Regions from separate parts of the Duganella sp. GW821-FHT07F09 genome, predicted to be linked through region 3. Evidence: predicted binding sites of a transcription regulator. Region 3 holds the regulator's gene; each other region holds the start of a gene.
What was found. Region 3 encodes LexA, which represses DNA repair genes until DNA is damaged. Its sites were predicted from a motif close to ACTGTATNNNNATACAGT; they were not measured.
Positions count from the first base shown of each region.

Region 1: the regulator LexA is predicted to act here: its motif matches at 3,325-3,342, upstream of imuA (translesion DNA synthesis-associated protein ImuA).
Region 2: the regulator LexA is predicted to act here: its motif matches at 5,714-5,731, upstream of AC07P1_RS03445 (error-prone DNA polymerase).
Region 4: the regulator LexA is predicted to act here: its motif matches at 3,158-3,175, upstream of imuA (translesion DNA synthesis-associated protein ImuA).

Region 1 is NZ_JBWKQJ010000004.1:128,749-136,333, forward strand. It holds gene AC07P1_RS12150 (error-prone DNA polymerase) at 1-1,152, opposite strand, end outside; gene AC07P1_RS12155 (Y-family DNA polymerase) at 1,155-2,630, opposite strand; gene imuA (translesion DNA synthesis-associated protein ImuA) at 2,554-3,297, opposite strand; gene AC07P1_RS12165 (AAA family ATPase) at 4,161-5,381, shown strand; gene AC07P1_RS12170 (DUF4276 family protein) at 5,378-6,013, shown strand; gene AC07P1_RS12175 (DUF3606 domain-containing protein) at 6,222-6,398, shown strand; gene AC07P1_RS12180 (hypothetical protein) at 6,547-6,846, opposite strand; gene AC07P1_RS12185 (HAD domain-containing protein) at 6,908-7,525, opposite strand.
Region 2 is NZ_JBWKQJ010000001.1:745,220-752,804, reverse strand. It holds gene AC07P1_RS03465 (bifunctional 2',3'-cyclic-nucleotide 2'-phosphodiesterase/3'-nucleotidase) at 1-380, opposite strand, end outside; gene AC07P1_RS03460 (DUF3443 family protein) at 575-2,302, opposite strand; gene AC07P1_RS03455 (DUF2844 domain-containing protein) at 2,312-2,788, opposite strand; gene AC07P1_RS03450 (TonB-dependent receptor plug domain-containing protein) at 3,085-5,487, opposite strand; gene AC07P1_RS03445 (error-prone DNA polymerase) at 5,739-7,585, shown strand, end outside.
Region 3 is NZ_JBWKQJ010000001.1:627,148-634,732, forward strand. It holds gene AC07P1_RS02870 (DUF47 domain-containing protein) at 1-2, opposite strand, end outside; gene AC07P1_RS02875 (replicative DNA helicase) at 119-1,504, opposite strand; gene rplI (50S ribosomal protein L9) at 1,646-2,098, opposite strand; gene rpsR (30S ribosomal protein S18) at 2,127-2,417, opposite strand; gene priB (primosomal replication protein N) at 2,433-2,738, opposite strand; gene rpsF (30S ribosomal protein S6) at 2,769-3,161, opposite strand; gene AC07P1_RS02900 (DUF5695 domain-containing protein) at 3,320-6,025, shown strand; gene lexA (transcriptional repressor LexA) at 6,143-6,781, shown strand; gene AC07P1_RS02910 (serine hydrolase domain-containing protein) at 6,938-7,585, opposite strand, start outside.
Region 4 is NZ_JBWKQJ010000001.1:763,352-770,936, reverse strand. It holds gene AC07P1_RS03545 (carbohydrate binding domain-containing protein) at 54-662, shown strand; gene AC07P1_RS03540 (alpha/beta fold hydrolase) at 668-1,672, opposite strand; gene AC07P1_RS03535 (putative Na+/H+ antiporter) at 1,795-3,066, opposite strand; gene imuA (translesion DNA synthesis-associated protein ImuA) at 3,204-3,929, shown strand; gene AC07P1_RS03525 (Y-family DNA polymerase) at 3,862-5,340, shown strand; gene AC07P1_RS03520 (alpha/beta hydrolase family protein) at 5,470-6,237, shown strand; gene AC07P1_RS03515 (hypothetical protein) at 6,238-6,585, opposite strand; gene AC07P1_RS03510 (sensor domain-containing diguanylate cyclase) at 6,617-7,567, opposite strand.

The sequences.
Region 1 (7,585 bases), on a different contig from region 3:
CTCGAACAGGAGCGTTCCGCGCGACGGGTCGACCTCGGTAATTCCCAGGCAGTAGCACACCGCACTGTTTGCCGCAGAGCCTCGCCCTTGGCATAGAATTTTTTGCGAACGAGCGAATCGAACGATGTCGAACACGGTCAAGAAGTAGGGCTCGTATTTCATTTCCGCGATAAGCTCAAGTTCATACTCCAGCTGCGCATGAACGTTGTGCGGAATCGCCTTGGGGTAACGCCAGTGCGCCCCGATATATGCCTGCTCTCGTAGGTAGTCGGTAGCGGTCCTGCCTTCCGGCACAATCTCGCCAGGGTACTCGTATTTGAGTTCGTCCAAAGAGAACGTGCACGACTGAGCAACACGTATCGTTTCATCCAACGCTTGACGCGGGTACAAATTCCCCAAGCGCAGCCGGGACCTGAGATGTGCTTCGGCATTTGATGCAAGGCGATATCCACACTGAGAGATTGGCGTGTTGTGACGTATGGCTGTCATCGTGTCCTGCACTACCTTCATCGACCTGACATGCATCATCACATCGCCAGTCGCGACAATAGGAAGACTGAACTCGGAAGATATAGCCTCAGTCATTGTCCGGTGTCTATCATCTTCTGCGCGATAGTGGAGGGTCAGCGCTATACGTGCCCGACCAGGCGCACTGCGGACTAGCCATTCAGCTTGGCGCTCGACTTCTTCATACGGTGCTTTGTATTTCGGGCACAAAATAAGGTGGCAGTCTGGGAGACCTTTCAGGTGTGCGAGCGCGACTTCAGGGCTAGCAATGTCCCTTGGCCGGACAAGGTAATTGCCTTTGGTCGCGCGTGTGCGTGCGACGGTGATTAGCTCGCTCAGATTCCCATATCCGTTTCTGTTCATCGCCAAGAACAGCACCGTGAATGCAGGTGAGCCATCCTCGGGCGTCACCAACATCCGGCTGCCAATTATCAGATGCAGGTTGTGCTCTTTCGCTTCCACATGCGCTTTTACCACACCGGCCAGAGAACATTCATCGGTGATGGCTAGAGCCGTGTAGCCCAGCTGCGCAGCACGTTGAACCAAAAGTTCAGGCGGCGAGGCGCCACGTAGAAAAGAAAAGTGCGTGACGCACTGAAGTTCCGCGTATTCCGGCAAAGTGCTCTGTGGTTTTTTGTCGTTCATCTTCAGAACATTCCGTGCAGGTGCCAGCGCCCGTTAGGGACGCGCTCCAAATAAATCCAATAGCAGGACGAGTCTGACGCCTGCGCGATGTAATAGTCGCGAGCTGCCAACTGGTCGTTCCACCATCCCGCTTCGATTCGTTCCGGCCCTTTCAAAATTTTTAACGGCGAGTTATAAAACGGGCGGTCGCCACGAACCAAGAGCTCAATCGGTTTGTCGAGCAACCAGAATGGCCGTTCAAATAATTCGTCGATTTCGTTAGGTTTCACGGTCTTCTCCGTGGCAGGCACCCAAGTATTTGATGCCTCAGGACGATGGTCGTGGGTCTCTGCTGGTACGAGAACATTTTCAGGGCCGAGACGTGCGCTGAGAAGCTCAAGCAATCGCTTGAAGTCGGCCGGGCTTCCGCTAGGCTCGGGGAACAGGTCTTCCGTGGGCGGCACCATTTCGGCAAGTAGCCGAACCTCAAGTCGCACGGCGATAACTGGAGCGACGAGCTCGACCCGACCAAGTCGCTCTTTTAGCAGGCGCATCATATGGTCGATTCGCCAAGTAGGTTCGCCCAGTCGGATTTCCACCTCTGTGGGGGGTATCGCTTCGCGTCCCCTCTCGTGCTCAAGCATCAAGGCGAAAGCGCTAACGGCGTGCTGCTTCGCTGCCAACCATCCTACAAACTGCTGTAGGAGGCCCGTGGCACCGTCTAGGAGGGCGTCTGCATGTTCGACACGGTCGAACGTCTCAATGCGCGCCACGAAGGTCTCAGGTACCACTACCCACCGAAACATCTCAGGCGCCAGGCCATAGGCTCGGTCCAATTCGTCCAGAACTCGCTTGCTCATGCGACGCTGAATACCCTGTCGCGGCAGGCGCCGCAGTGCCGCCAAATTCGTTGCCCCGATGCCCTCTAACCATTCAAGGTGTTCGACTGCTGCGGGCAGGTATTCGCAGGGAATGCGGTCTAACTGGCGCTCCAAAGAACTCATCTTTACAGTGCGGCGTAAGGTCAACTGCCGCTTGGCCAGGCGCAGACGAGCAAGCAACCAAGCCCCCATCGCAGTAGGCGCTGTACCTAGACGCACTGTTAGGCCTAAAGCCTGAGTACTCGCTCGAATCTGTCGGCTGATGGCCGAGCGGCCTCGGAAGAGGCGCAAACTAGCGGTCACATCGAGCAGGAGGCTGAAGTCCGCTTCGTGAGTAACCTCTGGTGTGAATTGAAGCAGGGCCAGCGCGACAGCATTCAGTGCGATTTCTTCTCGGTGTAGGTCTCGCTCAAGAATGGTTGTGGACGGCGCCACCGTAGATACGCCACCTGGACGCATACCCACCCGTACCCCCGATGCAAAAGCCTCGCGCGATACAGAAATTACCTTGCCCTTCTCAACGACAGCATATGGCGCAGGTTCACACCAGCGCGGCCTGACGCACTCGAGCGGTAATAGTGGAAGGTGTACGCTGAACCAGAACCGCATTTTGGTCATCCAAGAATCGTTGACGCGCTGGCATGTGGGCCAGTTGAACAAATAAAGGCTCGTCGTGGTGAGGGCCACGACGTTTGATAATTTCCACTGAAATCCCGCCAGCGGCAGGGCGTAGGGTTAACCTAAGCGAGGCAGGTGATGCGTCCGCAGCTGCACTTAGAGGACGTAAAAGCCAGAATGTTGTATCGGTGGCCTGCGCCGCAAGATTAAGACGCCGTAGCGACTCGTTACGGATATTTTTCTGCCACAGCATCACAGCGCCGCAACTGCCATTCCGTAAAATTTGCTCTGTGGACCACAGTGCATCAGCGGTTACAGGCGCTCTGACCCATAGCAGGTTCGGGCATGTCAGGTCTAAGAATTTGCACGCCGCTGAGTTAGGCAAGTAGGGAGGCTGGATTAGCGCAACCCGCCTTGTTCTCGAAAGCGCGGCTAACGCAGGTTGGAGAAGGTGCATTTCTCCGATGCCAGATTGCTGCAACAGCAGCTCTACCATTGTTGACTGCGGCCATCCCCCTTCAGGTAGCTCCAAATCCAATTTAACGTGCCCTGAGGGCGAGGACAGAGTACGACTGCGACTTAGCTCGCTCGCGCGCCACACATGGCGTAGCGCGGCCTCAGCTGCTTGCTGTGCGACGGCGGACTGTTCAAACGGCGGGGAAATCATAATTTATTTGTAATAATCGAGGAAAATACTGTATGTATAAACAGTATATGGCCCGAAGCGCAATTTGCACAAGGATGATTTGTTTGTGCTTTGATAATTCCGTGGTCTAGATGGGGACTCGTGCGAACGAGAAGGTCCGCGAGGAGCGAAGAATCCCACCCGTGTTCTAACGCTGTCTGTACGGCGCTCTTACTTTTGCTTGCTCGTGCACGGTACAGTCGCCCAGCTATAGGTCATGCAAGGTGGATATTGTTGCTGGAATGGCATCCTGAATCGAATGCTTTTCCTACTATGTTGAGGATGAATCAAACTGTCTTCGTTAGAGACAGCGACCACCGTCTAAATCGTCTGCGTCCGAGCCATCTAGAACTGCACCCGCGACTGTGGAAGAAAGATTGTATAACCGGCACCGGTCTCAGGAGACCCATGTGGAAGCGCCCCAGCAATCTGGGGCGCTTGTTGTTGGCGGGGGAAGTCTGCTTTTACCTAAGCAATTTCAACAAAGAGAACGAGCTTCCTCCAGTGGTCTGCCGTCTTTACCCCCAGAGACTTGACGCCATTGCACTTGCACTTCAGGTTGACTTTAATCTTCATTTCTTGCTCCTTTTCGCGCGGTTAAGCTTAATTTTGAGTTTGAATTTCGCCATTTTTACGATGGAGATGAAGACGGCCAGACCACCTAGGAAACCTCCGTCGACCATGCTGAAAATTGCCAAAGCAGGTAAATCGGTTGAGCCCCCACAGACTAACCTTGCGCGAGAATATTGTCCAGAGCCACATAAATTTCATAGTTAGTAGTGTACTTGATAGAATGGAACGATTCATTTCATGCTCGAGCTGCGCAAGCTGACTCCGGAGAAAACATGGCAATTTTAGAAGGTATCCAAATTCAAAATTTTCGCAGTCTGCGAAATGTGACCTTGGGGAAGACGTTTGACAACCAGGCCCGTGCCTTACCTCGTCTGATGGCGGTAATTGGCGCGAACGGGGCAGGGAAATCCAGCCTGATGGATGCGCTCGGATTCATCGGCGACTGTTTGCAGGAGGGGGTTCAGGCCGCATGTGATAAACCACATCGCGGTGGCGTAGAGCGCCTGAAGACGCAAGGCAGCTCTGAGCCAATAAAATTTGAAATCCGCTATCGGCAGAATTCGGATGCGCGTCCTATAAGCTATTCCCTTCATATCGATACCGACAAGCACGGCCGAGCGGTCGTCGCCTACGAGCGATTGCGACAGCGGAGGAAAGGGCAGAGTTCAGGGCAGCCCCACTCATTCCTGACGATTGAAAATGGCATAGGTACAGCTTGGGCGGGCGAGTCCTCCGAACAGGCCGAAGGAACACGGCACGAATCTGTAAAGATGGGTGACAGGCAGGTGCTAGGCATTGCGACGTTGGGGACATTGGCTGACCACCCAAGGATAAGTGCCTTTCGGTCCTTCCTGTCGGGGTGGTATCTGTCCTATTTTGTCCCCCAACTGGCCCGCTCGCAGCCAATGTCAGGCGCAGATTCCCATTTAAATCGAACGGGCGAAAATCTCGCGAAATATTTGCAATTTATTTCTCGAGAGCATCCTACAAGCTTTCAGCAGATGCTCGATAGGATTGCAAAGAAAATTCCAGGGTTGTCCGATATCAAAGCAATACAAGCGCCGGACAAGCGGCTGCTACTGGCATTTCATAGTCAAGGATACGCAGAGCCCTTTTATCAGCAGGACATGTCTGATGGAACCCTGAAGATGCTGGCATACCTTCTCCTCATGGAGGACCCGGACCCTGCGCCACTGGTTGGCATTGAGGAGCCGGAGAATGGATTGCACCATCAACTTCTAGCTGACTTGGCGAGGGAATTTAAGGAATTTGCTAGGAAGGCAAAAGGCCCTCAGGTACTGATAACTACTCATGCCCCAAATTTTGTTGATGCGCTAACTCCAAACGAAGTTTGGATTCTCGACAAAGATACAGACGGGTTTAGTAAGTTGTTCTGCGCAGGCGAAATCGCAGGAGTGAAAGAGATGTTCGATGAAGGAATTCCTCTTGGAAGCCTCTGGTACAGCAATCACTTCGGTGTGGGAAATCCATGACCTATCGCCTGGAGGTCTTAGTGGAGGGGGGCTCAGACGTTCCTACAGTTCGCGAACTGTTGACGCGAAAGTTCGAGCTTGAAGAAGATGTTGACTTTCGCATTCATCCCCATAAAGGTCGCGGCAAGCTGCCAAGAGATATCTTGGGGAAACCTGACCCCAAACATCAAGCACTGCTTGACCAATTGCCAGCAAAACTAAGGGGGCTTTCATACCTCGGAGACGAGGCGTGTGTAGTCGTTCTCCTTGATGCTGACGATAGTCCTTGTGATGAGTTCCGAGAAGAGCTGAACGTCTTTTTAGCGAGGCTGCCTCGAAAGCCGAAGAACGTAGTTTTTCATTTGGCAGTAGAGGAAACCGAAAGCTGGTTCTTGGCCGACCCACGTGCTGTAGAACGCGCATACCCCAAGGCAAAGCTCCAAAAAGCTCGCCAAGTCAGGCCGGATGCTGTTGTGGGCGCCTGGGAAGTTTTAGCAGATTGTATCGGGGTTAACAAAAATGACGTAACGGGCACCGACAAATACAGTTGGGCAGAAAAAATTGCTCCGTACATTGACTTTGAGAACCCTGCTTCGCCAAGTTTGCGCAGCTTTGTCGAAGCGCTAATACCCTATGTTCTAAAGGAAGAATAAGCGGGAAGGTCGCGGTCACTATGGCTTCTCTGAGGGGCCATTGGATGGTGTCGTTAAAGCGTGACATCTGGTAACGCCATCGCAATTAGATGTCATTTTCCTCAAACGGCTGAGCACTCGCAGTCGAGGGATGTGGCTTGGTGGGAGAGCTAACTGAGCAAAGATACAGCAGCTGCTACTCTATGACTTTCGATAGGAGGAGCTTGCTATGTCGGATGACCTCAAAAACCGTGGTGTCCAGGACCGCTCACGTATCAATGTTCATGAAGACCACGAAGTCCGGTACTGGACGCAAGAGCTGGGAGTCAGCAAGGAAGAGCTTGAACGTGCTGTGAAGACTGCGGGCGTGATGGCAGCAGACGTTCGAAAACACTTGGGCAAATAATGCAGCCATGGTCAGCCTATTTCGGCGGGTCCGCGTGGACCAGCCAATGACTGAGACGTCGACCTATCGCTGAGCAACACGCTGGATTGCGGCTCGAGTTTTGAAAAGGCAGCGCTTACAGCACCCAGCGAACGTCCGCTTTCGTCGTCTAATTTTTCAAGCGGGCCTTGTGCGATAGGTTTGGCGCAATCACTACTTGCAACGTACATCCGAAAGGCGCGTCGCCATGGGCAGCTGGCAGAAAGAGTGCATTTGATACTCCACATTTGAAGCAATGTTTATACATGTCAAGTGATGAGGGCTTTCCTCCAAATTCAGCCTGCACCTCAAGGCTCAGTGTTTCAAAGTACTTGTTGAATTCGGCAACCGACGCGATGGCTTCCGCCTCAGAAATACCGCTATGAACCCACCCGCATTGAGGGCATTTGAAGTTACCCAAAATTTTCATACAACTCCAGTCATCACATTAAAGGGCTCCCGTCAGTCGCGAGGGAGGTACGCGCGTAAGCTCAAATTCCATTATTCCTTTCTAGGCTTGCGCCAAGAATTTTTCGAGCCGCTTGGAATTGCGGATACAGAAATCCTCCCGATGCATCGCAAAATACGGTTTGCTTTTCAAGATGCGAACCAACGAGCGACTGCCCACTGAGCACGTCATCGATGATTGCATACGGCGCTGGAGCAAGTAGACGCGTACCGCGCCACTTGTGCGCATCGAGCCACGCTTCAATCTCAACAAGCCTGTATGTATCCTCGTCTCGGGGCGTACACCAGACTTCGTGCAAGTTGTCTGCCACGAAGCTCAGGCCAGTGGCTGCAAACGTGGCACATAGCTGCTCCTTGTCTAGGTGCAGCGTCCACGATGAACTGATTACATACCGAGGATGAAATTCATCATCCAGTTGGCGCAGATTTTCTACAGCATGTCGATGAAAAATCTGCTGCCATACCTCGTCTGCATCGACGGTTCCATCATTCGCCAACACTGCTAATACATCCGTTGTGTTCAGCGTGCGATGCACGCAAAGCACGTCATCAATGTCAAGAAACACTAGAGGCCGCCGGTCAGCAATCGACGCACCTCCCGTAACCGTATTCTTCATGTTGGCAATATCGAATGTGGTCATTTTATTTCGCCTTACGGTTGATTTTTCTTAGCACTCGAGATGTCGGTTCTGGTAGCGCGG
Region 2 (7,585 bases), 120 kb from region 3:
CCGCCGCCGTCGTACTTCATCGCGTTCATGGCCTTGTGCACGGCCATCGTCTCGGAACAAGGGATCGGTTTGGTGACGGCCTGTAAATCGCCCAGCAGGGTGCCCTGGATGGTGTCGCCGTCGTCGAGCAGCACGTTGTTGGGGGTCTCGGCGCGGGCGGCCGCCACGAGCGTGGCGGTGCGTTCGAGGCCCAGGCTGGTGTCCTCGGCCAGCGAGTAATAGTTATAGCTCATCACGTTGGCATGGATGTCGGTGGTCTCCATCAACGCCAGGGTCACGGTGCTACCTTCGGGAACGGCCGGCGCCGGATTGGACTCGCCGCCACAACCGACCACGCCCGCCGCCACCAACGCCGCCGCCATCACCGAATTCGTTCTCATCGCACCCTCGAAAATGTATAAAAATCAAGGTGGCGACTTTAACGAAACTACATGACCGCGCTGTGACAAGCGTTAATGTTTGCGCATTTAATTGCCGGCCCAAACCCCGGGGTCAGTGCCGACATTCGGACACAGGCGCAGCCGTATCACGCATCAGCACGTGTCCGAATGTCGGCACTGACCCCGCTGTTGGGTCAATAGGCCCACAGCGGGCCGGTTTTGCCGTTGACCGTGGCGCCCTCCATGACGACGAACACGCGGCGCCCGTAGAAGAACGGCAGGCCCCAGTCGAAAGTGTCGCCGTTGCCGGCGCTGGAGATGCCCGTCAGCGGGCCGCCCACCTGCGCGGCCTGGACGGTCGACGCCAGTTGCACCAGGTTGACGATGTTGAAGGCGACCGCGCCGCTGGCGCTGCCGTCGGCGGCGCTGTTGGTCGCGCTCAGCGCCAATGTCGCGGCCGGACAGAAGAAGTCGCCCCCGGAGCAGGTGCGGATCGTCGCGTCGGTGAAGAAGTAGCCGTTCGAGCCGCTGTCGATGAAGCTCGAGCCGTACGTCTTGCCCTTGTAGGTGGTGCTGAAGTCGCCGCCGCCGTCGGTCGTGAACACCGTCTCGCCGCCGATGGTGTTGTTCGCTTGCGTGTCGACGCCGAAGATCAAGGTGCCGCTGACCGACGTCAGGCCGGCCGCGCCCACCGCCGGCAGGCTCACCAGCACGCCGTTGTTGTTGACGGCGAAGGCGGACACCGGATTGACGACCTGCGACGCCAGCGGCATGGCGCTGGCCGTGCAGGCGCCGCCGGCGCACGCGTAATAAGTGCCGGCGATGGCCGCCCGCGCGCAGGCGGCGCCGCAATCCTGCTTGAACAGGCCGACGCCGAGGATGCCCTTGGCGCCCAGCGCGGCCAAGGTGCCGAGGTTGTTGCCGGCGCTGCTGCAGTCGGCCGGCGTGGCGGCGTAGCCGGCCCCGGTGTCGCCGATGACCTGGATCGGGATGCCGGCGGCCACCTCGTCGGCCATCTTGACGTCGGCCCGGCGCACCGCGCCCCAGGTGTAGCCGCTGATGAACTTGCCGCATTCGGCGGCGTTGGCGCCGGACGGGGCCTTGACGGCCGGCAGCGCCAGGCCCGTGTCGAGCGCGGACGCCAGCAGGCGCAGGCCGTAGGAGCCGGTGTCGAGCATCACGTGATCGACCGTCTGACAGGTGGCGGTGCCCGGCCGGCACACCGTCACGGTGACGTAGGGGACGTTGATGACGCCGCCCACGCCGGCCGGGCCGCTGTCGACGCTGATGGTGGTGCTGTTCGACAGCGCCGCCGTCACGCTCAGCGCGGCGCTGGCGTTGGCGGTGCCGCCGTCGCCGCTGCACGCCAAGCTGTAGGTGAAGTTGCCGGCGCCGGCCGGGGTCACCGTCACCGCGCCGGACGCGGCCCGGGCGCCGCTCCAGGCGCCGCTGGCCACGCAGCCGGTGGCGTTGGCCGACGACCAGCTCAGCACCGAGGTTTGGGCGGTGCTGATGTTGGCCGGCGCCAGGGCCAGATTGGCGGTGGGGGCCGGCGGCGGGGTGCTCACGACCACCGCGGCGGTGCCACTGGCGCCGCCGCAGGTGAGCGTGTAGTTGGCCGTGCCGGCGGCGCCGGCGGTGACCGTTAGCGTGCCGCTGGCCGCGCGCGCGCCGCTCCAGGCGCCGGCGGCAACGCAGCCGGCGGCCGGCGCATTGCTCACGCTCCAGCTCAGGGTGACGACCTGGCCGACGGTGGTAGCCGTCGGCGTGGCGCCGATGCTCACCACCGGGGTGGCGGCAGTGGGGGTGCCGGCATTGCCGCTGCCCCCACCGCCGCCACAGGCGCCCAGCGCCAGGCAGAGCAGGGCGCCGGCCAGGCGGGCGGTCCGGGGCGCGCCGGCGCCGTGCTGGGGTGATCTCATGCGCCGGTCCTAGTCGATAGTGGCGGTGTCGAAGCCGGCCGGCAGCGCGCTGGGGATCCAGGCGTGGCCGGCGAATGCGCGCATGTGGCCGCTCGAGACCAGCACCACGTCGGACTGGTTGAGCGCCAGCTGCGAGTGGCCGGCGCGGGCCCGCTGGCCGGCGGCGCCGGTCATCACGGCGAATTTTTCGCCCAGCAAGGTGCGCAGGTCCGGCAGCGTGGGGCCGCGCCAGCTGACGGCGAACACCTTGCCGGCCGTGTCGCTGTATTCGCGCACGACGGTGCCGCTGTCGAGGGTGCTCTGGCTGACGGTGTAGACCGAGTCGGTGGCGGCGGCCGTTGCGCCGGCGGCGGCGCCGGTGGCGGCCAGGCGGCGGGCGGTGGCCGGCGCGGCGCCGAAGTCGGACGGCGAACCGCCCAGCGCGGCATAGGCGAGCGCGCCTTGCAGCAGCGTGAGGAAGAACATGAGGGCGATCGCGTGGCGCATGGCGTGCTCCGTTGCCTGGAATTAAGACAAGTGTAGGCCGCGATCGGGTTCAATTGCGTTAGTGAAATGTAAGCAAACGTAAAACGGATGAAAAACGGCGCCGAGTGGGCGCCATTGTCATCGTGGCCTGAGCCAGTGCTTGACCTCGGATCCACGTAGGGCGGATTAGGCGGCACGCCGTAATCCGCCATCTACGCGCCGCCGACGGCGCATGCATGGCGGATTACGCTTCGCTAATCCGCCCTACGTGTTTCCGTGGGCTCGCATGCGGTGTGGCCCCGTTTGACATTCGCGGATTAGAAACGCACCCACAGGCGGCCGAAGTAGGAGGCGCCGTTCAGGCCGAACTGCACGCTCTCGTACTTGAAGCCGTTGTCGGTCTGGTCCGGGTCCTGCGAGGTCGGCTTGACGTTGAAGATGTTGTTGCCGCCCAGCGTGAACTTCATGTTCTTGTTGATCGTGTACGTGAAGCTCAGGTCGGCCGAGGTTTTCGACTCGTAGCGCTGGTTCGCCACGCCGTTGGCGGTGCCGTCGAAGGTGCCCAGGGTCTGCGGACCGAAGTGGATGATCTTGAAGTCGGTCTCCAGCGCGCCGGTGACGAAGTCGAAGCCCAGGGTGACCTTCGATTTCGGCGCGCCCTGTTCGATATACAAACGCTCCTTCTCCGACAGCAGCACGTCCTCGAAGCCTTGCAGCGCGGCCGGCGCGTGGATGCCGGTGACCTCGGTCTTGCTGGCGTTGAGCGCCAGGTAGGTGGTCAGGCGGTTGGCGCCGAAGTTGGCCTTGTGCGAGGCGGTCAGGTCCAGGCCTTGCGTCTTGGTGTCGACCGAGTTGACGAAGAATTGCGCCTCGCCCACGCCCAGCGCGGCCAGGCGGTCGGCCAGGTCGGGGTAGTTGTCGGCGTTGAAGCGGCCCGACAGCACGATGCGGTCCTTGATCTTGATGCGGTACAGGTCGGCGGTGATGGAGATGGCGTCGTTCGGGGTCCAGGTCGTGCCCAGGGTGAAGCTGGTCGACTTCTCCTCCTTCAGTTTGGGGATGCCGGCCGCGTTGGCGACCACGCCGCCGTTGGGCGCGAGCACCACTTCCTTCGGCACGCCGCCGATGAAGTCGGTGAAGGTGGTCGACAGGTGGCTTTGCTGCAGCGACGGCGCGCGGAAGCCGGTGCTGGCCGAGCCGCGCAGCAGGGTGCTCGGCAGCACGCGCACCGAGCCGGCCAGCTTGCCCGTCACGGTCGAGCCGAAGTCGCTGAATTTTTCATAGCGCACCGCCGCCTGGGCCTTGACGGCGTCGGTCAGGTCGGCCTCGAGGTCGAGGTAGGCGGCGTTGCTGTGGCGCTTGGCCTTGGTCTCGTCGCCCGGCTGGAAGCCGGGGAAGCCCTGGCTGCCGGCGTTGCCGCCGTTGCCGACGCCGTCGGCGTCGATGTAGGAGCCGCGCTCGCCGGCGAAGATCTTGAATTCCTCGCTGCGGTATTCGCCGCCGAAGGCGACGTTCAGGCCGCCCCCGAGCACGCCGTCGTAGTAGCGCGACAGGTCGACGTTGGTGGTCAGTTGCTCGAACGAGAAGCCGCCGGCGTCGAAGGCGCTGGCGCTGACGCCGCGGCCGCCGCCGAGCAGGTCTTGGTTGGCGATCGAGGCGTTGATCGTGTTGCTGATGTTGTACATCATCTTGTTGTAGCCGTAGGTCTGCGACAAGTCGGTGTTCCATTCGCCCAGCTTGATGCGGTGGCCGACGGTGCCGTAGCGGTCGTCGATCTTGGCGTTGATGAACGGGACAAAGCCGTTCGGATACATGGCGGCCGAGTTGCGGCTCGGGATGTCGTCCGAGCCGACGCCGCCGCGCGCGAACGCGGCCGACGAACCGTCGCGCTTCTGGGCGCCGGCGGTGAAGTACAGCTTGCCGGTGCCGGTGGTCGGCAGCTCGCCGTTCAGATAAATGGTCTGGTTCTCGGTCTTGGTGTCGCCGATGATGCGCGGGTTGTCGGCCTCGGCGCGGTTCGAGCGGCCACGGTCGAGGTATTCGCCGGTGATGCCGACGACGCCGCCGTTGCCGATGCTAAAGCCGCAGTAGGCCGAGCCGAGCCAGTTCTCGCCGTCGCCGGCCGAGTACTGGCTGTAGCCGGCGACGGCTTCGCAGCCGAGGCTCTTTTTGAGGCCGATGTCCATGACGCCGGCGATCGCGTCCGAGCCGTACTGGGCGGCGGCGCCGTCGCGCAGCACCTGCACGTCCTTGATGGCCAGCATCGGGATGGCGTTGAGGTCGGTGCCGGTGTTGCCGCGGTTGCGCGCGCCGAACAGGTTGACCAGCGCGGTGGTGTGGCGGCGCTTGCCGTTGACCAGCACCAGCGTCTGGTCCGAGCCGAGGCCGCGCAGCGCGGCCGAGTCGACCAGGTCGGCGCCGTCCGAGCCGCTCTGGCGGGTCGAGTTGAACGATGGCGAGATGTAGGTCAGCGACTGCGCCAGGTCGAACTGGCCGCCCTGTTCGGACACCTTGTTCATCGGAATGATATCGACCGGCACCACCGTGTCGGTGGCCGACGAGGTGGCGCGGCGCGAGCCGACCAGGGTGACCGTTTGCATGGGAGCTGCGGCGGCCTCGGCCGGCGTGGTCTGGGCGTGGACGGCGGGACTCAGGCTCAGCGCGGTCGCGCCATAGAGGGTGAATAAGACGGCGTTGCGTAAGGTGGTGTTGGCTGGCACGTTTCGGCTCCCATGAAAAATTTGATTCTATTCAAATAATTTATATTGATATGGGTTTTCTGCCAATTTTGCGTTTAAACACTATTTAGTGTTGTTTTGACGCGCCAACCGGCGCCGCGCGGTGTCCGGGCTACGTAGTGTTACGGATGCCGGGCCGGGCGGATGAACTCGGCGCCGCCCGCTATTAAAATGATTACGCAGCGGAAGCGGGTACCGGGTGTAGAATACTGTATATAAAAACAGTATTCATCATGAGCTTTTCATCGCCACCATCGTCGCAGGGACTGCCGGCCTACGCCGAGCTGTTCTGCATAAGCAACTTTTCCTTCCTGCAGGGCGCCTCGCGGCCGGAGGAGCTGGTCGCGCGCGCGGTCGAGCTCGATTATGCGGGGCTGGCCATCACCGACGAGTGCTCGCTGGCCGGCGTGGTGCGCGCGCACGCGGCGGCCAAGGAGGCCGGCTTGCCGCTGGTCATCGGCAGCCATTTCCACCTGAAAAACCCGGACGGCAGCGCCGCGCTGTCGCTGATCGCGCTGGCCAGGAACCGCGACGGCTACGGCAATTTGTGCGAGCTGATCACCATCGCCCGCAACCGGGTCGCCAAGGGCAGCTACCTGCTGACACCGGCAGACCTGGCCGCGCCGGCGCCGGCCTACGCGCATTTGAAGGGCTTGCCGGACTGCCTGATGATACTGCTGCCGCACTATCCGGCGCACCAGCCCGGCGACGTCGACCGGTTGCACGCGCAGGCGGCATGGATGGAGGCGACCTTTCCGGGGCGCGCGTGGATGGGGCTGAACCTGCTGCAGCGCGCCTTCGACGAGGCGCACCGCCTCAGCATAGCCGAGGTGGCGTTGCAGCACGGCATGGCGGTGGTGGCGGTGGGGCAGGTGTGCATGCATGTGCGCTCGCGCAAGCCGCTGCACGACACGCTGACGGCGGTGCGGGTGGGCAAGCCGGTCGGCGAGTGCGGCTATGCTCTGGCGCAGAACGCCGAGCAGCATTTGCGTCCGCGCCTGCGGCTGGCCAACCTGTATCCGCCGGCGGCGCTGTTCGAGACCTTGCGCATCATGCAGGAGTGCACCTTCAAGCTGACCGAGCTGCGCTACGAGTATCCGCGCGAGCTGGTGCCGGCCGGCCACACGCCGGCCAGCTACCTGCGCCAGGAAACCTATGACGGCGCGGCGCGGCGCTTCCCGGCAGGGTTGTCGGACAAGGTGCGCGGCCAGATCGAAAAGGAGCTGGAACTGATCGCCGAGCTGGAATACGAACCGTATTTCCTGACCGTCTACGACATCGTGCGCTTCGCCCGCGACCAGGGCATCCTGTGCCAGGGGCGCGGCTCGGCCGCCAACTCTGTGGTGTGTTTCTGCCTCGGCGTGACCGAGGTCGACCCCGAGCGCAGCAACATGCTGACCGGGCGTTTCATCTCGCGCGAGCGCAACGAGCCGCCCGACATCGACGTCGACTTCGAGCACCAGCGGCGCGAGGAGGTGATCCAGTACATCTATAAAAAATACGGTGCCGACCGCGCCGCGCTGGCGGCCGTCGTCATCAGCTACCGGCCCAAGAGCGCGCTGCGCGACAGCGGCAAGGCGCTCGGCGTCGACCTGGCCATCGTCGAGAAGGTGGCCAAGGCGCACCATTGGTTCGACAGCCGCCACGACCTGCTCGGACGGCTGGCCGAGTGCGGACTCGACCCGGACTCGCAACTGGCGCAGCAATGGGCCTCGCTGGCGATGACGCTGCTGGGCTTTCCGCGCCACCTGTCGCAGCACCCGGGCGGATTCGTCATCTCGCACGAGAAGTTGTCGCGGCTGGTGCCGATCGAGGCGGCCACGATGGAGGGGCGCTGCGTGATCCAGTGGGATAAGGACGATTTGGAGGAGCTCGGGCTGATGAAGGTCGACGTGCTGGCGCTGGGCATGCTGTCGGCGCTGCGGCGCGCGCTCGACATGGTGGCCGGGCGGCGTGGCACGCCGTTCCGCATGCAGGACATCCCGGCCGAGGACAAGCCCACGTACGCGATGATGTGTCAGGCCGATACTATCGGCGTGTTCCAGATCGAGTCGCGCGCGCAGATGAGCATGCTGCCACG
Region 3 (7,585 bases):
ATGTCTTTCTCCGTTTCATAGTCGTGATTACTGCTACAGACCGCCCTCCGGCATCGGCCGGCGGCGTCAGAAAGGGTCCGCCCTGTTTGCTGTGGCGGACCCAGTGGTGTTGCCGGTGTTAGTCGCCTTGGTACAGCGCCAGGTTACCGGCGTAGTTGCCGAACTTGGTGTATTGGCCGATCCAGGTCAGGCGCACCGAGCCGATCGGGCCGTTACGCTGCTTACCGATGATGATCTCGGCCGTTCCCTTATCGGGCGAATCGGGGTTGTAGACCTCGTCGCGATACAGGAAGATGATGACGTCCGCGTCCTGCTCGATCGCGCCGGATTCGCGCAGGTCGGACATGACGGGACGTTTGTTGGGGCGTTGCTCCAGCGAGCGGTTCAACTGCGACAGCGCGATGACCGGGCACTGCAGCTCCTTGGCCAAGCCCTTGAGCGAGCGCGAGATCTCCGAGATCTCGGAGGCGCGGTTGTCGCCCTGGGTCGAGCCGGTCATCAGCTGCAGGTAGTCGACCACGATCAGGCCGAGCTTGCCGCACTGGCGCGACAGGCGCCGCGCGCGCGCGCGCATCTCGATCGGGTTCAGCGCCGGGGTCTCGTCGATGTAGACCTGGGCGTCGTTCATTTTCTGGATGGCGTGCGTCAGGCGCGGCCAATCCTCGTCGTTCAGCTTGCCGGTGCGCAGGCGGTGCTGGTCGAGCTGGCCGACCGAGCCGAGCATACGCATGGCCAGCTGCACGCCGCCCATCTCCATCGAGAACACGGCCACCGGCAGGCCCTCTTCGACCGCCACGTTCTCGGCGATGTTCATCGAGAACGCGGTCTTGCCCATCGACGGGCGGCCGGCGACGACCACCATGTCGCCCGGCTGCAGGCCCGAGGTCATACGGTCGAGGTCGATCCAGCCGGTCGGCACGCCGGTGATCTCGGACTGGTTGTCACGTGAATATAATTCATCGATGCGCTCGACCACCTGGGTCAGCAGCGGCTGCACCGGCAGCCAGCCGGCCGCGCCGCGCGCGCCCTGTTCGGCGATGGCGAAGATCTTCGATTCGGCCTCGTCGAGCATCTGCTTGACTTCCTTGCCCTGGGGCGTGAACGCCTGGCCGGAAATCTCGTCGGCCACGGTGATCAGTTGGCGCAGGATGGAACGGTCGCGCACGATCTCGGCGTAGCGGCGGATGTTGGCCGCCGACGGCGTGTTCTGCGCCATCGCGTTCAGGTAGGCCAGGCCGCCGACGTCCTCGGCCTTGCCCATCTGCGTCAGGGTCTCGAACACGGTGATGACGTCGGCCGGCTTGGAGCCGTTGATCATCTTGACGATCTGTTCGAAGATGATGCGGTGGTCATAGCGGTAGAAGTCCTCCGAATGCATCATGTCCGCGATGCGGTCGAACGCCTGGTTATCGCGCAGCAGGCCGCCAATGACGGACTGTTCTGCTTCGATGGAATGCGGCGGGACGCGGAGGGAATCGAGTTGCGGATCGGAGGGGGTGTTCATGGCGCGAATTATACCCGCTTAGGGCGGCAGCCAAGGCGTTACTACGAAAAAATTGGCGAGAAAAAAGCCGGGCGAACCCGGCTTTTTTCGTTTCTTGCCATTATTACCAGCACAACAGGCATTGCTGCCCGCACAAGTAATTTAGGCGGCTTCGCCGACGACGGCGACGGTCACTTCGACCACCACGTCGGTGTGCAGAGCAACGCTGACCGGGTGCTCGCCAACGGTCTTCAGAGGACCGGTAGGCATGCGCACAGCAGCTTTTTCTACAGCGAAACCAGCTTTGGTCAGCGCTTCAGCGATGTCGAAGTTGGTGACCGAACCGAACAGACGGCCGTCGACACCAGCTTTTTGCGAAACGTTCACGGTCATGCCGTTCAGTTTCTCGCCTTGGGCTTGCGCGGCGGCCAGTTTGGCGGCAGCGGCTTTTTCCAGTTCGGCGCGCTTGACTTCGAATTCAGCAACAGCCGACGCGGTAGCGCGACGGGCCATTTTTTGCGGAATCAGGAAGTTACGTGCGTAACCGTCTTTAACTTTAACGACTTCACCCAGGTTGCCCAGGTTGACGACTTTTTCTAACAGAATGATTTGCATAGTTTTTCTCCAGGATTAGACTACGCAATTAAGCGTGGTGCAGATCGGTGTAAGGCAGCAGCGCGAGGTAGCGGGCGCGTTTGATGGCGGTGTCAACTTGACGCTGGTAGTGCGCCTTGGTGCCGGTCAGACGTGCTGGCATGATCTTGCCGTTTTCCTGGACGAAGTCCTTCAGGGTATCAACGTCTTTGTAATCGACTTGTTCAACGTTTGCTGCGGTGAAGCGGCAGAACTTCTTACGCTTGAACAGTGGATTTTGTTGCTTGCGCTTTTCTTTAAGCTTGAGCTTGTTTTTGTCGAACTTTTTACCGAATGCCATTTGAGGCTCCTGTATCTAAATTGAGCTGTCTGGGACAGCACTAAAATCAATGATGTGAAACACCAGGCTTTTGCTGTTGCGTGTCTTCTTGTTGATAAAACCGGTGAACTGGTACATCCCGCCCAGTGGCGCCTGGCTGAAGCGGCCCGAGATCTCGCCCGCGGCGACCGCGGAAATCTCAAACTCGCTCAACCGGGCTATGCCCGCCTCCATCTGCTGCGACCGGTGCTGGAGTACAGCGTTCACGATCGGCATGCCGGCCGGGGTATAGCGCAAGGCGTCCCGTTCGGCGATCAAGGCAATGAATTGGCTTTGGTTCACTGGAGCTGTGTCAGCTCGGTTTTGCAACAATTAGGCCGCTGGAGCGGCGGCAACAGGGGCTGCTGGGGCTTCGGTGCGATGCGATTTCGCTGCATCTTCACGTTGTACCGACTTCATCATCGGCGAAGGAGCGGTTTCCGCTTTCTTCATCTTGACGGTCAGGTGACGCAGCACGGCATCATTGAATTTGAAGGCGGTTTCCAGCTCGACCAGGGTCTCGTTGTCGCATTCGATGTTCAGGCAGATGTAGTGTGCTTTAGCCAGTTTCTGGATCGAGTAAGCCATCTGACGACGGCCCCAATCTTCAACACGGTGCACGGCGCCGCCGCGGGTCGTTACGGTGGTTTTGTAACGTTCGATCATGGCGGGCACTTGCTCGCTCTGGTCCGGATGGACGATAAATACTATTTCATAGTGACGCATGCAAACTCCCTTAAGGACTGTGAATATAGCCCACCCTGGCGTCAAGACAGGTGTGGGAAGAGGTAAGCCCGCGACTATATCAGCTTTTTGGCCGAAAATCTACCCCTTCGCGGCCCCGCGACAATGCTAACATCTTGTAAAACCAACAGGATTCCGATATGCCACCCACCCGTGCGTTGTCCCCTTTGCTGTTTTCCTTCCTTATTACGGCGTCGCCCTTCGCCGCCGAGGCGCCCGCCGCCACCGCCGCCAAACCCAGCCATCCCGACGTCGCCACCAAGGCGTACAGCACCAAGCAGTTCCTGCTGGCGCTGCGCACGGACACCCAGACCTTGGCGCGGCTCGATCCGGTCGCCGACCCGAGTTTCGACTTCACACCCGGCCCCAGGGTAGCCGAGCGCCAGTACGACGGCTACGCCCATATTGGCGACCTGAACCTGCGCCTGCGCAGCGGCGGCGCCGGGGCCTGGCAGGAATTCTCCTCATCGGCCGCGCGGCAGCCGATCACACCGCTGGCGGCCGGCGGCAAGATCCTGGCGGCGGCCGACATCACGGCCACCCTGGGCAAGGACCTGCCGCTGACGGTGGAGCGGCGCTGGCTCAACGAGGGCGGCGCGCTGGTGCTGCGGTTCACACTGATTAACAACTCCAACGCGCCGGTGGAAATCGGCGGCCTCGGCATGCCGATGGTGTTCGACAACATCATCACCGGCCGCAACCTGGAACAGGCCCACGCCAGCGCCAGTTTCGCCGACCCTTATATAGGCCGCGACGCCGGCTATGTGCAGGTGACGCGCCTGAACGGCCAGGGCCCGGCGCTGATCGTCACGCCGGACGGGCGCACGCCGCTGGAAGCGTGGCGTCCGCTGACCGACCGCAGCCCGCGCGCGCAAACCTCGGAAGGCTTCTACGACTGGACCGTCGCCAGCAAGGCCTACGCCGAGAACGAATGGAAGAATGCCGGCGAGCAGTGGAACACGCCGACCAGCATCACCTTGGAAGCGGGCGCGCGGCGCGACATCGGCGTGCGCTTCGCCACGGCGCCGTCGATCCGCGCCATCGAAGCCGCGCTGATCGCGCAAAAGCGGCCGGTCGCGGTCGGCATTCCGGGCTACGTGGTGCCGACCGATCTGGAGGCGGCCTTGTTCCTCAAAAGCCCGCAGAAAGTGGTCGGCATCACCAGCTCGCCCGAGAACGCGCTGGCGGTCACGCCGGTCAAGTCGGCCGCCAAGGGCTGGGCGCGCTACACGGTGCGCGGCAACGGCTGGGGACCGGCGCGCCTGTCGATCGCCTACGCCGACGGCAGCGTGCAGACGGTCAGCTACTTCGTCACCAAGCCGCTGGAGCAAACGGTGGCCGACCTCGGCAAGTTCTCCACCACGCAGCAATGGTTCGACGACAAGAAAGATCCGTTCAAGCGCGCGCCGGCCATCCTGACCTACGACCGCGACGCCAAGCGCATCGTCACCGACGACCCGCGCGTGTGGATTTCCGGCATGAGCGACGAAGGCGGCGGCGGCAGTTGGGTGGCGGCCATGAGCAAGCAGCTCGACAATCCGGACGCGGCCGAGGTGGCCAAGCTGGAACGGCTGGTCAACGAAACGGTGGTCGGCAAATTGCAGGTGGCCGACGGTCCGCAGGCCGGCGCCGTGCGCAAGAGCCTGTTCTACTACGACCCGAAAGCCTTCCCAAGCTACTACAACCAGAAAGCCAACTGGGGTACCTGGGCGTCGTGGTCGAAGAAGGACGCGGACGACCTCGGCCGCGCATACAACTATCCGCACGTGGCCATCGGCCACTGGGTGCTGTACCGGCTGGCGCGCAACCACGTCGGCCTGGTCACCGCGCACGACTGGCGCTGGTACTTGCAGCGCGCCTACCAGACCACGGTGGCGATGGTGCGCGACGCGCCCGAGTACGCGCAGTTCGGTCTGATGGAGGGCGACGTCTTCCTCGATATCCTGAAGGACCTGCAGCGCGAAGGCATGACGGCCGAGGCCGCCGACATGGAAGCCATGATGAAGCGCCGCGCCGACCACTGGCGCACGCTGGCCTACCCGTTCGGCAGCGAAATGGCATGGGACTCGACCGGCCAGGCCGAGGTCTACGCGTGGATGCGCCACTTCGGCTACGCCAGGCAGGCCGACATCACGCGCGAAGTGATCCTGGGCTACGACCCGGCGATGCCGAGCTGGGGCTACAACGGCAACGCCCGCCGCTACTGGGACTTCCTGTACGGCGGCAAGACCGCGCGCATCGAGCGCCAGATCCACCACTATGGCTCGACCTTGAACGCGGTGCCGCTGTTCGACGCCTACCGCGCCAACCCGGCCGACCTGCACCTGCTGCGCGTGGCCTACGGCGGCCTGCTGGGCGGCATCACCAACATCGACCGCGACGGTTTCTCGTCGGCCGCCTTCCACGCCTGGCCCGACATGATGCGCTGGGACGCCTACAGCGGCGACTACGGCATGGGCTTCTACGGCCACGCCTACGCCACCGCGACCTATGTGCTGAAGGACCCGACCTTCGGCTGGCTCAGCTTCGGCGGCAACATGAAAGTGGCTAATAATGGCGTGGTCCAGGTCACGCCGAAGGACAGCGCGCGCACGCGCCTGTTCGTGGCGCCGGCGCGCGCCTGGATCACGCTGGAGGCGGGCAAGATCGACGCCGCCACCTACGATCCGAAAAGCCGCGCCATCACGCTGGAGCTGGCGCCGGCCACCGCCACCACGCCGGCGGCCAGGCTGCTGGTCGAGAGTCCGGGCGGAAAATTCAAGCCGCAGGGACAGGTCGCCGAGCGCGGCGGATATAAGATTCCGCTGACGGCGGCGCCGACGCGCGTGCTGCTGAAGCCACGATGACAGGGGTTGAAGGAACTTTTTTCATTTTATTTCGTTGAACACAACAAATTTCCTTGCATTGCGGGCCATACTGTACAAAAATACAGACTGTCTATATACACAGGCCCAACTGCACTCATGATCAAGCTCACCGCACGTCAGGAACAAATTCTCAATCTGATCAAGGATGCCATCGAAAACACCGGCTTCCCGCCGACGCGCGCCGAGATCGCCAACGAACTGGGCTTCAAATCCGCCAACGCGGCAGAGGAGCACCTGCAGGCGCTGGCGCGCAAGGGCGCCATCGAGATCGCCGCCGGCACCTCGCGCGGCATCCGCTTGCTGGGCGTGCACGCCGAACCGGCCACGACTAAGGTGCCGGTGTCGCTGATGATGTCGTTGCCGTTGATCGGCCGCGTGGCCGCCGGCTCGCCGATTTTGGCGCAGGAAAACCTGGAAACGAGCTACAGCGTCGATCCGGCGATGTTTTCGTCCAAGCCCGATTACCTGCTCAAGGTGCGCGGCGAGTCGATGCGCGACGCCGGCATCATGGACGGCGACCTGCTGGCGGTGAAGAAGGTCGACAGCGCCAAGAACGGCCAGATCGTCGTCGCGCGGATCGGCAACGACGTCACGGTCAAGCGCTACCGCAAGACCGGCACCTTGGTTGAACTGTTGCCGGAGAATCCGGACTTCAAGATCATCAAGGTCGATCCAGAAGCGGACGAGTTCGCGCTGGAAGGCCTGGCGGTCGGCCTGATGCGCAGCTGGCACTAAGCCGGGCCTCAGGCAGATGGTTCAACGTGGAGACACGTAGGGCGGATTAGCGAAGCGTAATCGGCCATGTATGCGCCGCGTTGACGCTTGCATGGCCGATTACGGCGTTCCGCCTAATCCGCCCTACGTGTTTTAGAAGTATCTTGCCTTCCCGTTTCACATCGCCATCGGCTTGGGGACGATGATCGGGAACGCGCTGTTGAGCGCGCGCCGTGCGATGTCGTCCGACCCCATGTGCGAATTCGACATCAACACCACGCCGCGCCGCGCGACCTCGTCGAAACCGATATACGTGCGGTAGCCGCCCGTGCCGCCGTTATGCCAAACGATGCGCGAGCCGTTCTGCTCGAGCACATGCCAACCCAGCGCGATCGATTGCCCCGGCTTGCCCTCCAGCGCATGGCGCGCCTGGTGCGTCGTCCGCATCGCATCATATAGCTGCGACTTACGCAGCCCCATGTTCGCGCCCACGAACTTCAGCATGTCGGCCGTCGACGAGCGCAGCGCGCCCATCCCCGCCAGCACCGGCATGTCCCAGTTGGCAGCCGGCATGCCCGGCATCTCGTAGCCGACCGCCAGATGCCGGCGCATCGCCGGCGTCAAGGTCACGGCAGTACTGGTCATGCCCAGCGGGCCGGTGATGCGCTGGCGCACCAGCGTTTCATAGTCCGTCTTCACGCGCAGCGTCAGAATATGTCCCAACAAGCCGACGCCCGCGTTGGAATACTCATACTTCTCGCCGGCCGGACGCGCCGGCGTGAAGCCGGAGACAAACGCGTACAGCTGCGGCACGGTGTAATCGGC
Region 4 (7,585 bases), 140 kb from region 3:
TGTGCTCGCATTCGCGGTCACATTGTCATGTTGATAAAAATTAAAGGGTGCCAATGTTTATCCGTAAATTCGCCGCCGCGGCCGCCATGCTTGCCGCCAGTCTGTCCTCCCACGCCGCCGTCACCATCTTCTCGGACAATTTCGACGCCGATAAGACCACCAACAACGCCACCCAGTTCGTCCACGGCTGGACCGTCAGCGACGGCACCGTCGATGTCGACGGCACCGGCTTCGTCCACAACGAGATGCCGGGCAACGGCCACTACGTCGACCTGGACGGCTCGACCAAGCGCGCTGGCGTGTTGAGCAACAGCTTCACCGCCGGCGCCGGCGGCATCTATACGTTGAGCTTTGATCTCGCCGGCAACCAGCGCAATTGGGGTTCGGACACGGTCGAGGTCATTTTCGGCACCACGCGCCAGACCTATGTGATCGGTGCGTCCGATCCGATCACGACCCGCAAACTGACCTTCGCGCCGACCACCTCCGGTGTCTACGGCCTGAGCTTCCACAATCTCGGCGGCGACAACCGCGGCGCCTTCCTGCACCAGGTGACGGTCTCCGCCGTTCCGGAGGCCGATACCTATGCCATGCTGCTGGCCGGCTTGGCGTGCGTGGGCCTGGTGGCCCGCCGCCGCCAGCGCCGCGACGCGCCGTTCTGACCGGTCTAGTCGATCTGTTTTAGCATCTCCAGCACGGCCGCCGTCACGACGGCCGGCTGCTCGCTTTGTATGTTGTGCCCCGCCCCCGGCACCACGCGTTGCGTACCCTTGGTCGACAGCGCGGCGAGCTCCTTGTGCATCTTTTCGTTCTCGTCCTCCATCGCCTTGTTGATGGCGCTTTGCGGTTTGCCGGGGATGGCGTACGGGCTCACGCCGCGCGTGAGCACCAGCAGCGGCAGGTCGCCGAAGGGCTTGCGCAACGCGCGCAACTGATCGTCGCTGGCGCCGAAGCCCTGGTATTCGCCCACCACCGTGCTCCAGTACGACTTCTTCTTCATCGCCGCCAGCACCTGCGGGCCCAGCACCGGGCCGTAGAAGCCGGCCGGATCGCCGATGCAGTCGGCCATCGCCTTGCCGCCCGGCTTGAAGCCTTTGCCCGCCTCGCGCAGGCACTCGGCGTTACGTCCGGCCACCATCGCGTAGACCTTGTCGATCATGCCGCCCGAGGCCTGGTTGGTGCGCGCGGTTTCGTCCTCGGTCTGCGGCTCGACCAATACCATGCCCTTGACCTCGCCCGGATAGCGGTAGGCGAAGACCTGCGCGTTGGCGCCGCCGATCGAGTTGCCCACCAGTAGATACGGTGGCTTGACGCCGGCGGCGGCCAGGCCCTTGTGCAGGTCCTCGGCCACGTTTTGCGACGTGTTGGGGCGCTTGGCCGGGTCGCTGAAGCCGTAGCCGGCGCGGTCGTACACGCAGGCGCGCGTGTGCCTGGCCACCTCGGGTTGGACCCTGAACCAGGCCCATCCGGCATCGGCCGCCGGACCGTCGAACAGCACGGTGGTCTTGCCGCTGCCGCTGCAGTGCAAATTGAGCTTGCGCCCGCCGATGTCGACGCGCAGCTGCGGTTTGGCGAAGGCGCCGTCGGTCGCCCGCGCCTCGGCCGCATGGACGAACGACGGCAGGCAGACGGCAGCGCCCAGCAGCAGGCCGACCCATGGTGTTGTTTTCATCATCGATGCCATCCCTAACAGTTGGCGGGCGGCAAGGTTGCGCCCTGGAAGTTAGATATTAGAATCATTTTAACGATCGGGCATCATTTTTTGACAAGTACCGCCAGGCGGCACCGTCCGGCCTACAGCAGCAGGAACGCGGCCGCCGCGACGATGGTCGGGCCCAGCGCGCCGAGCAGCAGGCCGACGGCGCCGATCGATTCGTCGTTGAAGCCGCGCCGCAGCAGCGACGCGCCGGCCGGATTGGGCGCGTTGGCGATCACCGTCAGGCCGCCGCCGGCCACCGCGCCGGCCATCAGCATGTATTGCGACTGCTCGGAGATGCCCACGATCAGCGAGCCGAGGTAGGTCAGCGCGGCGTTGTCGGTGATCGCCGTCAACCCCAGCGCGCCGAAGAACAAGGCCAGCGGCGACAGGCTCTCGACGATGGGCTGCAACCACCATTGCTGCATGCCGCCGAGCACCACCAGGCCGGCCAGGAAAAAGCCCACCAGCAAGCCTTCCTTGATGATCAGCGGGCTCTGGTGGCGCGGGTAGGCCGACGTGAAGCCGAGGAACAGCATGAACAGGCCGAGGAACAGCACCGGATGGTGGCCGAGCAGGACCACGCCGGCCAGGAAGGCCAGATGGATCAGGGTGACCGGCCATGGCACCGGCAGCGGTGTATCGGCCGCGTCCGCGTCCGCGCCCGGCGCGGCGGCGGCCAGTGCGCGCAGGTGCGGGCGCAGCAGGACGCCGACGACGGTGGCGTTGAACGCGACGGCGAGCGCCGCCTTCCAGCCGAAGTGGCTCGCCATGTAGGCGCTGTCCCATTGCCAGGTGGAGGCGACCATCAATACCGGCGGCGCGGCGTAGGCGGTGAGCGTGCCGCCGATCGAGACGTTGACGAACAGCACGCCGAGCGCGCCGTACTTGAGCCATTCCGGCATGCCCTGGCGGAAGATCAGCGGCGCCAGCATCAGCGCCGCCAGGGTCATCGCGGCCGGCTCGGTGATGAACGAGCCGGTCAGCGGCACCAGCGCCAGGCCGAACCAGGCCAGCGCCAGGTCGGTCGACACCGGCAGCAGCCTGGCCAGGGTGCGCAACACGCGCCGGACGACGTCGAGCACCGGGCGCGACGCGGCCACCACCATCACGGTGAAGACGAACAGCGGCTCGGTGTAGTGGCGCGTTTCGGCGTAGGCGACGGCTGCGTCGGGGCCGTCGAGCAAGGCCATCGCGGCGATCAGGATGAAGGCCCAGAAGCCGAACACGACCTCGACCTCGCCCAGCAGGTGGAACAGGCCGGCGTGGCGCGGATGGCGGCGCGCGAGCACGTCGAAGGATTTGGCGGTGAAGGTGTGGAGCAGGGCGAGGCCGAAAATGACCGCGCCGACCAGTTGTATTGTGTGCAAAATATTGTCCTGGTGATGTTTCCTTGGTGTCATGTTACAGCATGCCGCGCGCCAAACAAATTCGGCCTTGCCAAAACGGGGGTGAAATAGTACTGTGTATTTATACAGTATTTGCGCTACAATGCGCCGGTGACCTCATGAATCCTTTCGCAACCACCACGGCCCTGGCCGCGCCCGAAACCGTCCATCCCTCGCTATGGCGGGCGTCGCAACTGGCGCACAGCGCCACGCGCTGCGTCGATACCGGCTTCGCCGCGCTGTCGGCGCAGTTGCCCGGCGGTGGCTGGCCGCTGGGCACCTTGATCGACTTGCTGCTGCAGCAGCACGGCATCGGCGAGTTGCGCTTGTTGCGTCCGGCGCTGGCCGCGCTGGGCAAGCGCCCCATCGTGCTGTTGCAGCCGCCGCACGCGCCGCAGGCGCTGGCCTTGGCCGCGCTGGGGATCGAGCCGTCGCAATTGATCTGGATACGCGCCGGGGCCGGCGGCAAAAGCGGCGGCGACGCCCTGTGGGCGGCCGAGCAGGTGTTGCGCAGCGGCTGTTGCGGCGCGCTGCTGCTGTGGCAGAACCACGCGCGCGGCGAAACCTTGCGCCGGCTGCACCTGGCCGCGCAAAGCGCGGACACCCTGTTTTGCATGTTGCGCCCGCTGGCGGCGGCGCAGGACGCCTCGCCGGCGCCGCTGCGCCTGTCGCTGACGGCGGCGCCCGGCGGCGTCGACATCGGTTTCGTCAAGCGGCGCGGGCCGCGGCGCGACGCCCCCTTGTTCCTCCCCTTGACCCCTTCTTTGCTACAACGCCATGCGCCTCTGGATCGCCCTACACCTGCCCCGGCTGCCGCTCGAAGTGTTTTGCCCGCGCTGGTCTGACGACAACTGCACCGTCGTGCTCGAGCAGGAGCGGGTGGCGGCGATGTCGGCGGCGGCGCGCGCGGCCGGCGTCGAGTCGGGCATGCGGCGCGGCGGCGCGCTGATGCTGGCGCCGCACGCGCGCTTCCAGCAGCGCGCGCCCCGGCGCGAGGCCGAGGCGCTAGACGCGGTGGCGATGGCGCTGCTGCAATTCACGCCGCAACTGGCGCCGGCCGAGGAGGCGACCCTGCTGCTCGACGTGGGGGGCAGCCTGCGCCTGTTCGGCGGCATCCGCTCGTTGTGCCGGCAAATCGCCGCCAGCCTGCGCGCGCTCGGTTTCACCGCCACGCTCGCCTGCGCGCCGACCGCGCGCGGCGCCTGGCTGCTGGCGCGCGCCGACGCCGGGCGGGCGCTGACGGTGGCGTCGATGGCGCGACGCCTGGCGCGTCTGCCGGTGGACCTGCTGCCGCCGGCGCGGCCCTACCTGGGCTGGTTGGAGGGCATCGGCTGCCTGACCGTGGGCGCGGCGCGCGCGCTGCCGCGTCCGGGCCTGCAGCGGCGCTGCGGACGCGCCTTGCTCGACATGCTCGACGACGCCCACGGCGAGCGGCCCGAAATGCACCAGTGGCTGGCGGCGCCGGCCGGCTTCCGCGCCAAATTGGAGTTGTTCGACCGCGTCGAGAACGCCGAGGCGCTGCTGTTCGGCGCGCACCGGCTGCTGCTGCAGCTGACCGGGTGGCTCAGCGCCCACCAGTTCGCCGTCGAGCGCATCGTCTTGTTGATGGAGCACGAGCGCGGCCGGGTGGCGCGGCCGCCGACCGCGATCGAGGTGGTGCTGGCCGAGCCGACGTGGCGCGACGAGCATCTGGTGCGCCTGCTCAAGGAGCGCCTGGCCAAGCAGACGCTGGAGGCGCCGGTGATCGGCCTGTGCCTGGAGGCGCCGCGGGTGCGGCCGATGGCGCCGCCGAGCGAATCGCTGTTCCCCGAGCCGGGCGGCAGCAAGGAGGACTGGCAGCGCCTGCTGGAGTTGCTGACCGCGCGGCTGGGGCCGGAGAACGTGCTGCGGGCGGCGCCGCGCGCCGATTATCGGCCCGAGCACGCCAACGCCTGGGTCGGCGCGCACGAAAAAATACGGCCGGCCGATGTCCGCGCGCAACTGCCGCCGGACATGCCCGGGTTGCCGCGCCCGGCGTGGCTGCTGGCCAAGCCGATCGCCCTGCTGATGCGCGACCACCGGCCGTTCTACGGGTCGCCGTTGAAGATCGTGTCGACCGGCGAGCGCATAGAGGCGGGCTGGTGGGGCGAGATGCAGACGCGCGATTACTTCATGGCCGAGGGGCAGGACCACGCGCATTACTGGCTGTACCGGGAGCGCGGCGGCAGCGACGCCGAGGCCGTCACGCGCTGGTATTTGCATGGTTTGTTCGGGTGAGACAACATGTTGAATGCTGAAAATCGCGGAGGCGCGTAGGGCGGATTAGCGGGCCTCGCCCGCTAATCCGCCCTACGTGTTTCAATGGTCTTTCATGTATTCTTGGGGGAACTCATCCAGGGAGCCCACATGCGATCACAACGACAGGAATTCCCCGGCGCCGACGGCGCCAGGCTGGCCGCGCGCCTCGACGCGCCCGATGGCGACAATGCGGACATCAAAGCTTACGCCTTGTTCGCCCACTGCTTCACGTGCGGCAAGGACGTGTTCGCCGCCAGCCGCATCGCCCAGGCGTTGACCGCCCACGGCATCGCCGTGCTGCGCTTCGACTTCACCGGCCTGGGCGCAAGCGAGGGCGAGTTCGCCAACACCAATTTCTCGTCCAACCTGGCCGACCTGGTGGCCGCCGCCGACTTCCTGCGCGATAACTTCGCGGCGCCGCGCCTGCTGATCGGCCACAGCCTCGGCGGCGCGGCCGTGCTGGCCGCCGCCGACCGGATGCCGGAAGTAAACGCCGTCGTCACCGTGGCCGCGCCCAGCGATCCGTCGCATGTGACCGGCCTGTTCAGCGCGCACCTGGACGCGATCGCGCGCGACGGCGAGGCGCAGGTGCAATTGGCGGGGCGGCCGTTCCGCATCAAGCGGCAATTCGTCGAGGACGCCGGCGAACATAATTTGAAGGGCAAGATCGCGGCGCTGCGGCGCGCGCTGATGGTGATGCACGCGCCGGGCGACGACACGGTGCCGATCAGCAACGCGGTCGATATCTTCACGGCCGCCAAGCATCCGAAAAGTTTCGTCTCGCTCGACAGCGCCGACCACCTGCTGACCCGGCGCGAGGACGCCGTCTACGTGGCCGACCTGATCGCCGTCTGGAGCGGGCGCTACCTCGCTTGATTATTCGTCGCCGAATTCCTCGGCCAGGTCTTTCCAGCCCTTGCCGGCGGCGAAGGTGTTGAATGCGTCGGGCGATTCGAGCACCAGCAGTTTGCTTTCCTGCAGCACCGGGTCGCCGGCCGTCAGCGCCGGGCCCTTGTAGCCGACCGTGCGCAGCTGGGCGACGACGGCGTCGATCAGGGATTTGTCCTTGTGCAGGCCGCTGATCGAGCCGGCGAAATCGACGTAGACGTCGATGGCGCCGTAGCCTTCGTCGAAGATGCGGATCGCCTTGGCGTCGTGGGCGCGGCCGGAGCCGTCGGTGGCCTTGAAGGGGCCGCTCAGTTGGATGTCGGTGTCTTTGTTCATACCGCCAGCATACACCAAACGGCCCGGGGTTTCAGCGCGACACGGTGTTGCGGCCCTTGTGCTTGGCCCGGTACAGCGCCTGGTCGGCCAGCTCGTAGATGGCGCCCTGGCCCAAGGTGGAGTCGGGGTCGATGAACGCCAGCCCCAGGGACAACGTCACGTGGCCGCCGGGCGGGTTGCCCTCGTGCGCGATCATGCGCGCGGCCACGCCGGCGCGGATCTGCTCGGCCAGCGCGGCGCTTTCGTCGGGGCCGCCGCTGGCGAACAGGCAGGCGAATTCGTCGCCGCCGATGCGGAAGCACAGGTCGCCCGGCCGGTTCAGCGAGCGGCGCATGGTGTCGGCCACCGCCTTGAGCACCTGGTCGCCCTGTGGGTGGCCGTAGGTGTCGTTGTACTGCTTGAAGCGGTCGACGTCGATCAAGAGCAGGGTCAACATGCGGCGGTCGCGGTGGGCGCGCTTTTGTTCCTCGGTGAAGCGGATGTTGAAGTAGCGCCGGTTCTTCAGACCGGTCAATTCGTCGGTGACGCTGTCGTATTGCGCCGCCTTGGCCTCGGTGATGTCGGTCGAGACGGCGCAGGTGCCGTAGACCTCGCCGTCGTCGTCGAACAGCGGGAATTTCACCGTCATGTAGGTGTGCAGCGTCTTGTCGCGGTGGTAGACCGATTCCTCCTCGTGCACCGCGCGTCGTTCCAGCGCGGCCCGGCGGTCGTTGCGCCACAGCTGCTCGGCGATGTCGCGGGGGAACAGGGTGAAGATGTTGGCGCCGATGAACTTGTCCGGATCGTAGCCGTCGAGGATGTCGAAATGGCGGTTGGCCATCAGCACCGTGCCTTGCAAATCCTTAGTCGAGATCAGCACCGGCGCGTGGTCGAGCAGGGCCTGGAACACCCGGTCGGAGGCGCGCAGCCGTTCGAGTTCCGGCTGCGGTTGAGCGGGCGGCGGTTCGGTGCTCGAAGCGGCGCTTTGCGGGCGGTCGGTCATGGGCATCCATCGCGAAGG